DNA from 2 places in the Corticicoccus populi genome. Region 2 is predicted to be linked to the other one. Evidence: riboswitches for the same ligand, from Rfam matches in the RefSeq annotation. Region 2 holds a riboswitch; the other holds the start of a gene.

Region 1 (5,657 bases), on a different contig from region 2:
AATATAATTATGAGGATAGAATATCCGATGTTGAAGGCTTCAATATCGAAGAAATTCACAAAAGATAAGAAAGTAATATTTAAGTCTTGAGCTACGTCCTCTATTCCCCTCACGTCAACTTCTATTTTATTTAAAAGCCAAAAAACTATGTATACGCCAACGAGTAACACTATCGAATTTATTAAAGCCTTTAGAAAGTTTTTCATTCTTTAACCCCTTTTAAATTTTATTTTACAAATATATGATACAACACTTTTTCATACAATTTCAGATAACACACCAGAAGTAAAATAATCAGCTGCAGCTAAGTAAATCATCCTCAACTATCTCCCACCCGCTGCAAATGAATTTCTAATCATCATATCATTATTTCCAATATAATCCAATAACAGAGTTAAGAACTAGATACCGTTAATAAAATTCCATATTTATTACTAAACTGTTTCACGCTCAGATTTTTATTGTAAAGATTCCAGAGCGGCTGGTGGATTATTATTTGCGAAATTGATAAAATTTAGTGAAGATACTGAGTAAGGACGGTAATTTATGAATAAAAATAAAGCAGTTGTTGTGTTTTCCGGCGGTCAGGACAGTACGACATGTATGTTTGACGCGCTAAACCGTTATGAAGAAGTTGAACTGATTACTTTTCAATACGGCCAGAGGCACGCAGAAGAAATCAATACAGCCAGAAAAATTGCAGATGAACATCAATTGAAACATCATGTGATGGATATGAGTCTCCTGTCACAGCTCAGTCCGAATGCACTGACCAATCACGACATGGCAATAGAAGAGACAGACTCTGTGCCAAACACTTTTGTACCGGCACGGAATATGCTGTTTTTATCTTTCGCTTCTGCACTTGCCTATCAGATTAATGCAGGCGTGATTATTACAGGTGTCTGTGAGACAGATTACAGCGGCTATCCTGACTGCAGGGATATGTTTATTAAATCGATGAATATTACCGCAAACCTCGCAATGGATAAAAACTTTGTGATTGAAACACCGTTGATGTGGCTTGATAAAAAAGAGACATGGGCACTGGCCGACTCTCTTGGAAAACTGGATTATATCCGTCATAATACACTGACGTGTTACGAAGGGGTTATTGGTGACGGCTGTGGTGAGTGTCCTGCCTGTAAATTAAGACAAGACGGTCTCACTGAATACTTATCAGAAAAGGAGGCTGAGTAATGTTTTACCAGACGCCCGAACATAACTATCAATATGAACTGAATAAAGACTTAAACTTTTCCGCTGCACATCATATACCTGATGAACGTGCGGGGAAATGCTCCCGTATTCACGGGCATACCTACCATGTTAATATCACTGTTGCCGGAGATACACTTGATGAGCTCGGATTTTTAGTCAATTTCTCCGCTTTGAAGGGCTTAATTATGGATGCCTTCGATCACCGGCTGATTAATGATCATGAAGCATTTAAAGACATTCCGCCGACTTCTGAAACACTTTCAAAAGTCATCTATGATATGGTGGATCATTTCATACAGACTGAACAGCCGAACGACTTAAGATGTCTCCAGATTATTTTAAGAGAAACACCGACAAGCTATGTAGTATACCGCCCAAAGGAGTATCGTTGATAATGAAAATACCTGTACTCGAAATTTTCGGACCGACTTTCCAAGGGGAAGGTGCTGTTATCGGCCGTAAAACGATGTTTGTCAGAACAGCCGGCTGTGATTACAGCTGCAGCTGGTGTGATTCAGCCTTTACATGGGACGGCAGTCAGAAAGAAAACATCAAAATGATGACAGCAGATGATATTTTTTATTCACTGGACCGGACGGCGCCGGGCAACTATAATCATGTCACCATCTCTGGAGGCAACCCGGCACTCCTTAAGAATTTGTCGGAATTTGTTGAAAAGGCAAAGTCACGCAATATAAAACTCGCTGTTGAAACACAGGGCACTGTTTATCAGGACTGGCTGAAAGATATTGACGATGTCACCATCAGCCCGAAGCCGCCGAGTTCCGGCATGGATACTGATTTTAACAAGCTTGAATTGATAATGAACGAACTCAATCAAAACCATTTCAATCTGAAGGTCGTTGTATTTGACGACACGGATTTTGAATATGCGAAAACCGTACACCAGCGTTACCCCGATACAGATTTTTACCTGCAGATCGGAAACCCTTATCTGGATGGTGAGCATATAGAAAACCATACCGCAAAACTCATGGCCCGCTATGAGTGGCTGGTGGAAAAAACAATGGCGGATACCGCGATGAATAACGTTCGTGTCCTCCCGCAGCTTCACACACTCCTTTGGAGTAATAAACAAGGTGTATAAGAAAGGAATGAAAATATGAAGATAGATGCATGGCTCGATATCGCCTGCCCTTTTTGCTACATCGGATTAATCAATTTTAATAAAGGGATGGAAGGATACAACGGCAGCACACCCCTTGAAATTGAATATAGAAGTTTCCAGCTTGAAAGAACCATCGGAACCGCTCCGACAGAAACACTCATCGAACGTTTATCTGAAAAATACAATCAATCTGAAGAAGAGACAAAAAATATGGTTGATGATGTAGTGACCCGGGGCCGGGACGCTGGAATTGAAATGAATATGGACAAAGTCCTCCCGGTAAATACATTAGATGCCCACCGGCTTGTAAAGTATGCAGTCACCGAGGGAAAAACTATTGAAACACTTGAACAATTATTTAAAGCCTATTTCAGAGACGGCATCAATGTTGCAGACCACGCGGCACTGATTGACATTGCAGAAAATATTGGGCTTGATACTACAGCAGTAAAAGAAATGCTTTCAGGGAATCAGTATAAGATGGAAGTCATCAGCGACCAGAATTTAGCCCGTGATATGGGCATCCAGGGTGTACCGTTTTTAGCATTGAACATGCAGTACGCTGTCGGCGGCGCCCGGAGTCCGGAAGATTACCTGAAAGCCGTCACAGAAATACAAAACCAATAAATTTAAAACACTCTTTCAGTTACTGTCACTTTATAGTATACTGTCACAGTGCAAACGAATACGAAGAGGTTCTTAGCCCAACCCTCTATAAAAAACTAAGTCACATCAGTCATGTGCCTTGAGGCCGCATGACTTTTTTATTTATTCTAAAGGAGTGTTTTGATGAGTGATCACACTAAAGATTTAAACCTGCTCGGTGACCAGAATGTCCCCTATTCATTCGAATATAATCCGGGGATTTTGGAAACTTTCGATAATAAATATGCGGGACGGGACTATTTTGTTAAGTTCAACTGTCCTGAATTTACGACACTGTGTCCGATTACCAATCAGCCCGATTTTGCAACACTGTACATTTCCTACATACCGGATGTGAAAATGGTGGAATCAAAATCTCTTAAGCTGTATTTGTTCAGCTTTAGAAATCATGGCGGCTTCCATGAAACGAGTGTGAATATGGTGATGGATGACCTCGTAAAACTTATGGATCCGAAGTACATTGAAGTGTGGGGAAAATTCACCCCGCGCGGCGGCATCTCTATTGATCCGTATTGTAATTACGGCAGACCCGGTACAAAATTTGAACAGATGGCTGAAAACCGTATGATGAACCACGATTTATATCCGGAAAATATCGACAATAGATAAGAGAACAGGGCTTTGAATTTCTTTCGTAATATCAGGGAGGAAATTGAATGTTATTCTATTTAACTGCACTATTTTCAGGATTACTCGTACTTTCAAACATACTTGGTATTAAAATATTTATGATTGGCAGCTTCATGCTGCCTGCAGCAGTACTCGTTTATATGCTGACTTTCCTTGTGACAGATGTCATCGGTGAAGTATACGGCAAAAAGACAGCAAAACAAACAATCAGGGCCGGTTTTATTACGCAGATTATTGCATTAATTTTTATTTATCTCGCAATCGAACTCCCTCCTGCACCAGCATTCGGCATGCAGAATGAGTATGAAATGATTTTAGGCGGAAGTTTTCAGCTCATCGCAGCAAGCCTGATTTCATATGTCGTCAGTCAAAATATTGACGTCCATATCTTTCACCGCCTGAAAGAACGACACGGCCGTGAAAAGTTATGGCTTCGTAATAATGCATCGGCAGCAGTCACACAATTTGTAGACACTGCTCTCTTTATCACGATTGGATTCTGGGGCATCATGCCTTTTGAAGTGTTAATCAGCATGATTTTCATGCAGTACATCGCTAAATTCATCATTGTTCTGCTTGATACACCTATTGTTTATGTGCTGGTTTATTTCGCAAGAAAATACCAGATGAAATCAGACCGCAGCAATTCTCAGAACCTTGCATTCGACAACTGATCAATCAGCCCGCTCACAGATAGTGGACGGGCTGATTTTTTACTAATCTGAATGACGCTCTCTGCATTTTAATTCTCTCCATTAAAAATACGGTATCTGCCTCAATCACAGATACCGCACTTTACAACTATATTCTATTTCTTATCATTCACTTCAGTTTGTTCTTCTTTCTGCTCTGTTTCATAAAGGACTGTCTCTTTTTCTTCTTTTCTCCTGCGTCTGCGCTCTCTGATTTTAACAATATAAATACTGATTTCATACAATACAATCATTGGTGACACCGTAATGATATGTGTGAAGAAATCCGGCGGAGCTATCAACGCAGTAATGACAAGCAGTCCAAAGTACACATAGAGCCTGATATTTTTCATGATTGTCGAATCAAGCAGTTCAATGTAATGTAGGAATAGTACGACAATCGGAAGTTGGAATATCAAACCGAAAGGCATTGTTGTCATCAACAGAAATGACATGTACTCATCTGCTGTAACCAGTACATCAAAGTTCTGCTCACCCATCTGGATTAAGAAATAATAACTGATTGGATGAACAACAAAATATCCAAAGCTGATTCCAAGGAGGAATAAAAACATCATAAACGGAAAATATGATTTGATGAATTTCGTTTCTTTCTCAACCAGTCCGGGACTCATAAACTGCCATAAATAATAGCAGATAAACGGCAGACTCAAGCCTATTCCCATCGCTCCGGAAGTTCTTAAGTAGAAGCGGATGACCTCAAACGGCCCTCGGACAATCAACTCATGTCCCTTTGTTAAATAAGGAAACCAAAACTGGATTGTTGTGAAAATGAGGATGAAAAATGCCGCAAATACAAGAATAGATTTCACTAATACACTTCTCAGATCGTCCAGATGTTCTATCAAAGTCGCATCAGGATTCTCAGCCGTCAGCTTACGCCTTTTATTACTATTCTCATCACCGCCGCTCGTGAGTGCTTTTATTAAATTTTTACGAGGGTTTTTATCCGCCATTTCCTCACCTTCCTGTGTAAACAATAAGGCATATACGGTAAACGCATATGCCTTATTTCATGTCATCATTATTTTATTCTACATGAAATCAAACTATTCTGCATCAATAAGCGGGCCGTTATCATCCAGATACATTTCAATACCTTCTGCTGCACGGTAGGCAAATGCACCTACTGTACATGTCGGGTTGTAACCGCCGTTGTGAGGCAGGGAAGATCCGCCGATAACAAATACATTATCTTCATCCCACATTTGGCAGTAGTTGTTTAATACACTTGTCTCAGGGTCAGCACCTACAATAGTACCGCCTAAAATGTGGTCATTTAATGGTTTATAAATATC
Region 2 (5,657 bases):
GAGGATGTGAATCCCGAATTCGGTACAATGTCGGATTTGGATGAACTGCTTAAAAAAGCGGCTGATTACGGAATTAAATTAATCCTTGATCTTGTAATCAATCACACTTCTGATGAGCATGTATGGTTTAAAGAGGCACTTAAAAATCCTGAGAGTAAGTACAGAGACTACTATATATTTAAAGACAGCCGAGACGGGATGCCGCCGAACAACTGGCGTTCCATATTCGGAGGCAGTGTCTGGGAGAAAGTACAGGGTGAGGATAAATACTATATGCATGTGTTTGATAAAAAACAGCCGGATTTAAATTTCGAGAATCCTGAAGTTAGAAAAGAAATTTATCAAATGATCAACAGATGGCTCGATAAAGGGCTTGCCGGCTTTCGGATTGACTCCATTACGTTTTTGAAGAAAGATCAGGATTTTGAGAGTCTGCCTGCTGATGGGAATGATAACCTCGTGACTTGTAAATATAAAACAAGAAATAGACCGGGGCTTGATCAGTTTTTAATGGATTTGAAGAGAGAAACATTTGATAAGTACGACTGCGTGACTGTCGGTGAGGCACCGGGTGTCCAATACGATGAATTTGATGATTTTATCGGGGAAGACGGTTACTTCTCAATGATTTTTGATTTTAAATACGCAGATATTGATGTGGAGTCCGGAAGTGACTGGTTTAAACGTACCAACTGGACACCGAAAGATTTCAGAGAACTGCTTTTTAAAAGTCAGGATGCCATACAAAAAGTCGGCTGGGGTGCAAACTTTATCGAGAACCATGATCAGCCGCGTGCCTTGTCGAAGTTCATCAAGGATGAGCGTTATCATAATGAAATTGGCGGAAGTGCACTTGCTCTGATGTACTTTTTCTTAAGAGGCACACCGTTTATATACCAAGGCCAGGAAATTGGAATGACGAATTTTGAACGCTCTTCCATCAAAGAGTTCAATGATATTTCAAGTATCGATAATTACTACCGCTCAATGGAAGAAGGATTCAGTGAAACAGAAGCGTTGAATTTTGTTAACTTAAGAAGCCGTGATAATACGCGTACCCCTTTCCCGTGGAATGCGGAGGAGTATGCCGGATTTTCAAAGGCAGAGCCGTGGCTCGCGCTTACTGAGAATTATAAAGAAATCAATGTAGATACAATTGCCGGCAGGGAGTCTTCATTACTTGATTTCTATAAAGAATTAATCCAGCTCAGAAATCATTCTGTTTATAGTAACACTCTGATATACGGTGAGTTCGAAGCGGATGATTCAGCATCAGAAAACATTATTAGTTATAGAAGACAGCATCAAAATGAAAGGCTGCAGGTTGTTGTGAATCTGTCCAATCAGACAGAAAATTATACATTTGATAATGCGCCGAGGCGTGTCATTATCAGTAATTATGATCAGTTCGATATTAACGAATGCAGATTACAGTTGAAGCCTTACGAAGCAGTGTTGGTGGAAGTTTAGTTTTTGTATCCAAATAAAGAGAGGTGAATCATATGTCAAAAGAAAATAAGTACAAAAAGATTGCAGAAGAGATAGTGAATGTTGTCGGTGAAGATAATATTGAAAGTGCCACACATTGTGCCACCAGACTAAGACTGTCGGTTAAGGACCGTAAGGCAATCAATGATGAAGACATAGAGGAAATTGATGAAGTAAAAGGAATATTTTATACCGGCGGTCAATATCAGATTATTCTCGGCACGGGTATTGTAAATAACGTGTATGAAGAAATGAATAAGATAAGTGAATTTGAAGAAGTAACGAAGGAAGAAATGAAGGAGAATAACCAAAAAGGAATACAGCGGGCCATTCGTTTGCTTGCGGATGTATTTATACCGATTATACCGGTACTTGGTGCAACAGGGTTATTCCTCGGTCTTCAGGGTGTTGTGTTTAATGAATCGGTGTTGGGTGCATTCGGTTTAACGCCGGATATGATTCCGGATTATGTAAGGACGATAGTCAGCGTACTTACAGACACAGCATTCGGTTTCCTGCCGGCATTTATATCATGGAGTGCATTCAGAACTTTCGGGGGAACGCCAATTATTGGTTTCTTGATTGGTCTGATGCTGGTGTCCCCTGCCCTGCCGAATGCTTATGAAGTAGCGGGCGGTGACGCAGATCCGATTATGGTGGCAGGTTTCATTCCGATTGTGGGTTATCAGGGAAGTATTCTGACATCATTATTCGCAGGTATTATTGGTGCGAAACTCGAAAAACGTTTAAGAAAAATAATGCCGAACGCATTGGATTTAATATTTACACCGTTTTTCGTCATATTAATTATTATGCTGTTCTCTATGTTTGTGATGGGTCCTATCGTTCATTTGATTGAATCGGCAGGAATCTCTATGGTAAGAACATTCATACAGATGCCGTTTGGTCTCGGTGGACTTCTGATTGGCTTCATCTATCCTCTGGCAGTCATGACAGGGTTACACCATATGTTTATCATTGTAGAAACATCATTGCTGGCTTCAACAGGATTTAATCCGTTAATCACGCTTGCTGCGATGTACGGTTTCTCAAATGCCGGCGTGTGTCTGGCACTTGCACTGAGAAGCAGGAAAGCGTCATTTAAGACAGCAGGAATCAGTGCAACAGTGACACAGCTGCTTGGTGTGAGTGAGCCGGCACTCTTCGGTGTCGTGCTGCGCTCCGGTATTAAAGCGCTCGGTATTATGCTTGCATGTTCCGCAATCGGCGGCGGTGTACTGGCGTTATTAAATATCCAGGCCAACTCATACGGCCTCGCAGTAATTTTGTCACCGTTAATGTATATCTATGATTTCAGTCAGGTTCTCACATACGTGATTGTCGGTGTGGCAGTGTTTGCAGCAGGCTTTATTATTACGAATATGTTCGGCGTGCCGAAAACGGGCGACGTTGCGACAGCAAATGTGAGTGCGGGTCCCTTACAGGAGGAAAAAACATCTGTCATTAAGGAAGAAAAGAATGACACACCTGCAGTACAGTCACTGGTTTCTGTAACAGACGGAACGTTATTGTCACTGGCAGATGTGAATGACCCGGTATTTTCAAACAGAATGATGGGAGACGGTTATGCAGTACAGCCGGATTCCGATGAAATCAGCAGCCCTGTATCAGGCAGAGTAACTTTGATTTCAGATACGAAACATGCGATCGGCATTGAAACAGATGATGGACTCGAAATACTGGTTCACATGGGCATCGATACAGTCGACATTAAAGAAGAAGTCTTTGATATTAAAGTAAGTGAAGGCGATGCAATTAAACACGGCGATTTAATCGCGACGATGAACAGAGCACGTATTGAAGCACTTGGAAAAGAGAGCACAGTCATTGTTGTTGTAACGAATACTGCAGATAAAGTATCCAGGCTGGTACTTACAGATCAGGGTAAAATTGAGCGTAATGTTAAATCAGCGGAACTGGAGTTAAAGTAAATAATTTGTCTATGCAGTATTGTATTTAAAAGGCTGATAGTATAGTATGTATAAAGTTGGATGGACTGAAGTTTGTCCGGCTGCACAGGTTCGAAAACCTCCCTGTATAAAAAACTAAGGAGACGATACTATCAAAAATAAATTATTACTCTATAATGCAGTGCTTGCTGCGATTTACGTTGTTACAACTGTAATTAATCCAATCGGTACGATGGCGATTCAAATCCGGGTCAGTGAAATGCTCGCAGTGATTCCCTTCATCAACCGACAGTATATCCCGGGGCTGATACTCGGTGTTGCCATTGCGAACTTATTTTCACCGCTGGGTATTATTGATGTTGCGGTGGGTGTCAGTATCGCAGTCATATCGTATACAATCAGTTACTTTGTGAAGAATATATGGGTTAACGTAGTTCAGTACAGTGTATTATGCGGAATCATTGTCGGCTTTATGTTGTGGTCTGTGACCGGCATTCCTTTCTGGCTGAACTTTGCAACAATCACAATATCGACGTTAATCACGACATCAATCGGTGCAGTATTATTCGGTAAAATTCTTCATAGAATTCTGCCGGAAGTAAAATAAAAAGATTTCCCGGGTAATTATCTCTATAATTATCCGGTTTTTTTACTGGATTGAAAGATAAATAACAGGGTAAAGAGGAATAAGGAGTGATTAATATGCTGTTTCAGGTATTTATCCGAAGTGTGCTTCCTTTTGCGATTTTAATGTCTATTGCTGCATTCCTTTACTATGACGGTCAGCTGGAGAGTGCACAGGGCACATTTACCGCAGGTATTATTTTTACCATCGTCAGCGGTGCCTCGGTGATTTATGATTTAAATCACTGGAGTATTGTAAAACGCAGTGTCGTTCACTTTCTTGTGATGCTTGTTACGATATATCCAATCCTTCTGATGAGCGGCTGGTTTGAGCTGAACTCTGTAATGGATTACGCAGTGGTACTCATTGTGTTTATTTGTACCGGTATTGTTTTATGGGTATTGATGCTGTTAGTTGTCACTCTGATTTCAAAATTTAAAAATAAGAATGAAGATTAAATGTATCGTCCTTTGATTGGACGATGCATTTTTATTTTCATAGGGCAAATGGATGGTTATTTTAATAACAAAAAATGAGATAAAAATAAAATTAATGAATAAATATAAACAAAACATGAAAATTGTTGTATACTTTTAATTAAGTATTACAACCTTTTTTTGGATATATGACTATCATCATCCAAATCAAGAGGAGCAATGGATTTGTCTGCCAATAAATTGTGAAGAATAACGTCTTTTATTATCTGAATATTGCGATTTATAGGTTCGGTCAACAAATTGAAAATATAAGGGGAGAACATATTTACAGTAGTTGAATTAAGAAATATCACTATTCATTAGAAAAGGGGTTAATGAGTATGAGTGAAAAGAGTGTTGAGCTGACTGAAAAAGAGCAGCAGGAATTATTGGAAAAATTTGATGCGGAATCCAATACCAGAAATTTAAAAGGGATTATTGCATCAGTCATATTTGTATTATTAATTGTCTTTTCACTTTTTCAGCTTTACACAGGGATTTTTGGACAGTTTACTGCATATATTCAACGAACAGTGCATCTGGGGTTTGCACTGGCATTAATCTTTCTTCTGTTCCCGGCAAGAAGAAAGATGAAAAAAGATACGATCCCATGGTATGACTACATATTGATGATTTTATCAGTCGTTGTCTGTGCATACTGGCCGGTGTACTACGACACCCTCGTACAACAATTCGGAGGCATTTCGCTCATGCAGATGATTATTGGTGGCCTTGCAATTCTTCTCGTACTGGAAGCAGCACGGAGAGCGGTTGGTTTTCCGATTACAGTAATTGCGCTTCTGTTTCTCGGTTATGCATTATTCGGGGCGTATATGCCGGGTGCACTCGCCCACCGCGGGTTGTCTCTTGAACAGTTAATACAATCTATGTTCTTTACCACTGAAGGGATATTAGGCACCCCGCTTCAGGTGTCATCAACAATTATATTTTTGTTCCTTCTGTTCGGTGCATTTCTGGTACAGACAGGCATCGGTAATTATTTTAATGATCTTGCTATCAGTATTGCCGGAAAACGTGTCGGCGGCCCTGCCAAAGTGGCAATTTTTTCTTCAGCCTTGAACGGGACAATCTCGGGAAGTTCAGTTGCAAATACTGTAACAACAGGTTCATACACCA

Evidence for each region. A riboswitch is a leader RNA that binds a small molecule or an ion and turns the genes downstream of it on or off. The one in region 2 is predicted to bind preQ1.
Region 1: another riboswitch for preQ1. It lies ahead of queF (preQ(1) synthase); the one in region 2 lies ahead of ACFSX4_RS10930 (QueT transporter family protein).

What each region holds. Positions count from the first base shown of each region.
Region 1 covers NZ_JBHUOQ010000001.1:1,533,470-1,539,126, forward strand. Annotated here, with positions in the region: gene queC (7-cyano-7-deazaguanine synthase QueC) at 547-1,200, shown strand; gene queD (6-carboxytetrahydropterin synthase QueD) at 1,200-1,613, shown strand; gene queE (7-carboxy-7-deazaguanine synthase QueE) at 1,613-2,329, shown strand; gene ACFSX4_RS07750 (DsbA family oxidoreductase) at 2,345-2,977, shown strand; PreQ1 riboswitch class I at 3,037-3,082, shown strand; gene queF (preQ(1) synthase) at 3,140-3,625, shown strand; gene ACFSX4_RS07760 (queuosine precursor transporter) at 3,673-4,320, shown strand; gene tatC (twin-arginine translocase subunit TatC) at 4,455-5,315, opposite strand; gene ACFSX4_RS07770 (GMC family oxidoreductase) at 5,409-5,657, opposite strand, start outside.
Region 2 covers NZ_JBHUOQ010000004.1:243,372-249,028, reverse strand. Annotated here, with positions in the region: gene ACFSX4_RS10940 (alpha-glucosidase) at 1-1,470, shown strand, start outside; gene ACFSX4_RS10935 (PTS beta-glucoside transporter subunit IIBCA) at 1,503-3,440, shown strand; PreQ1 riboswitch class I at 3,520-3,564, shown strand; gene ACFSX4_RS10930 (QueT transporter family protein) at 3,601-4,026, shown strand; gene ACFSX4_RS10925 (DUF3021 family protein) at 4,122-4,502, shown strand; gene ACFSX4_RS10920 (TRAP transporter permease) at 4,862-5,657, shown strand, end outside.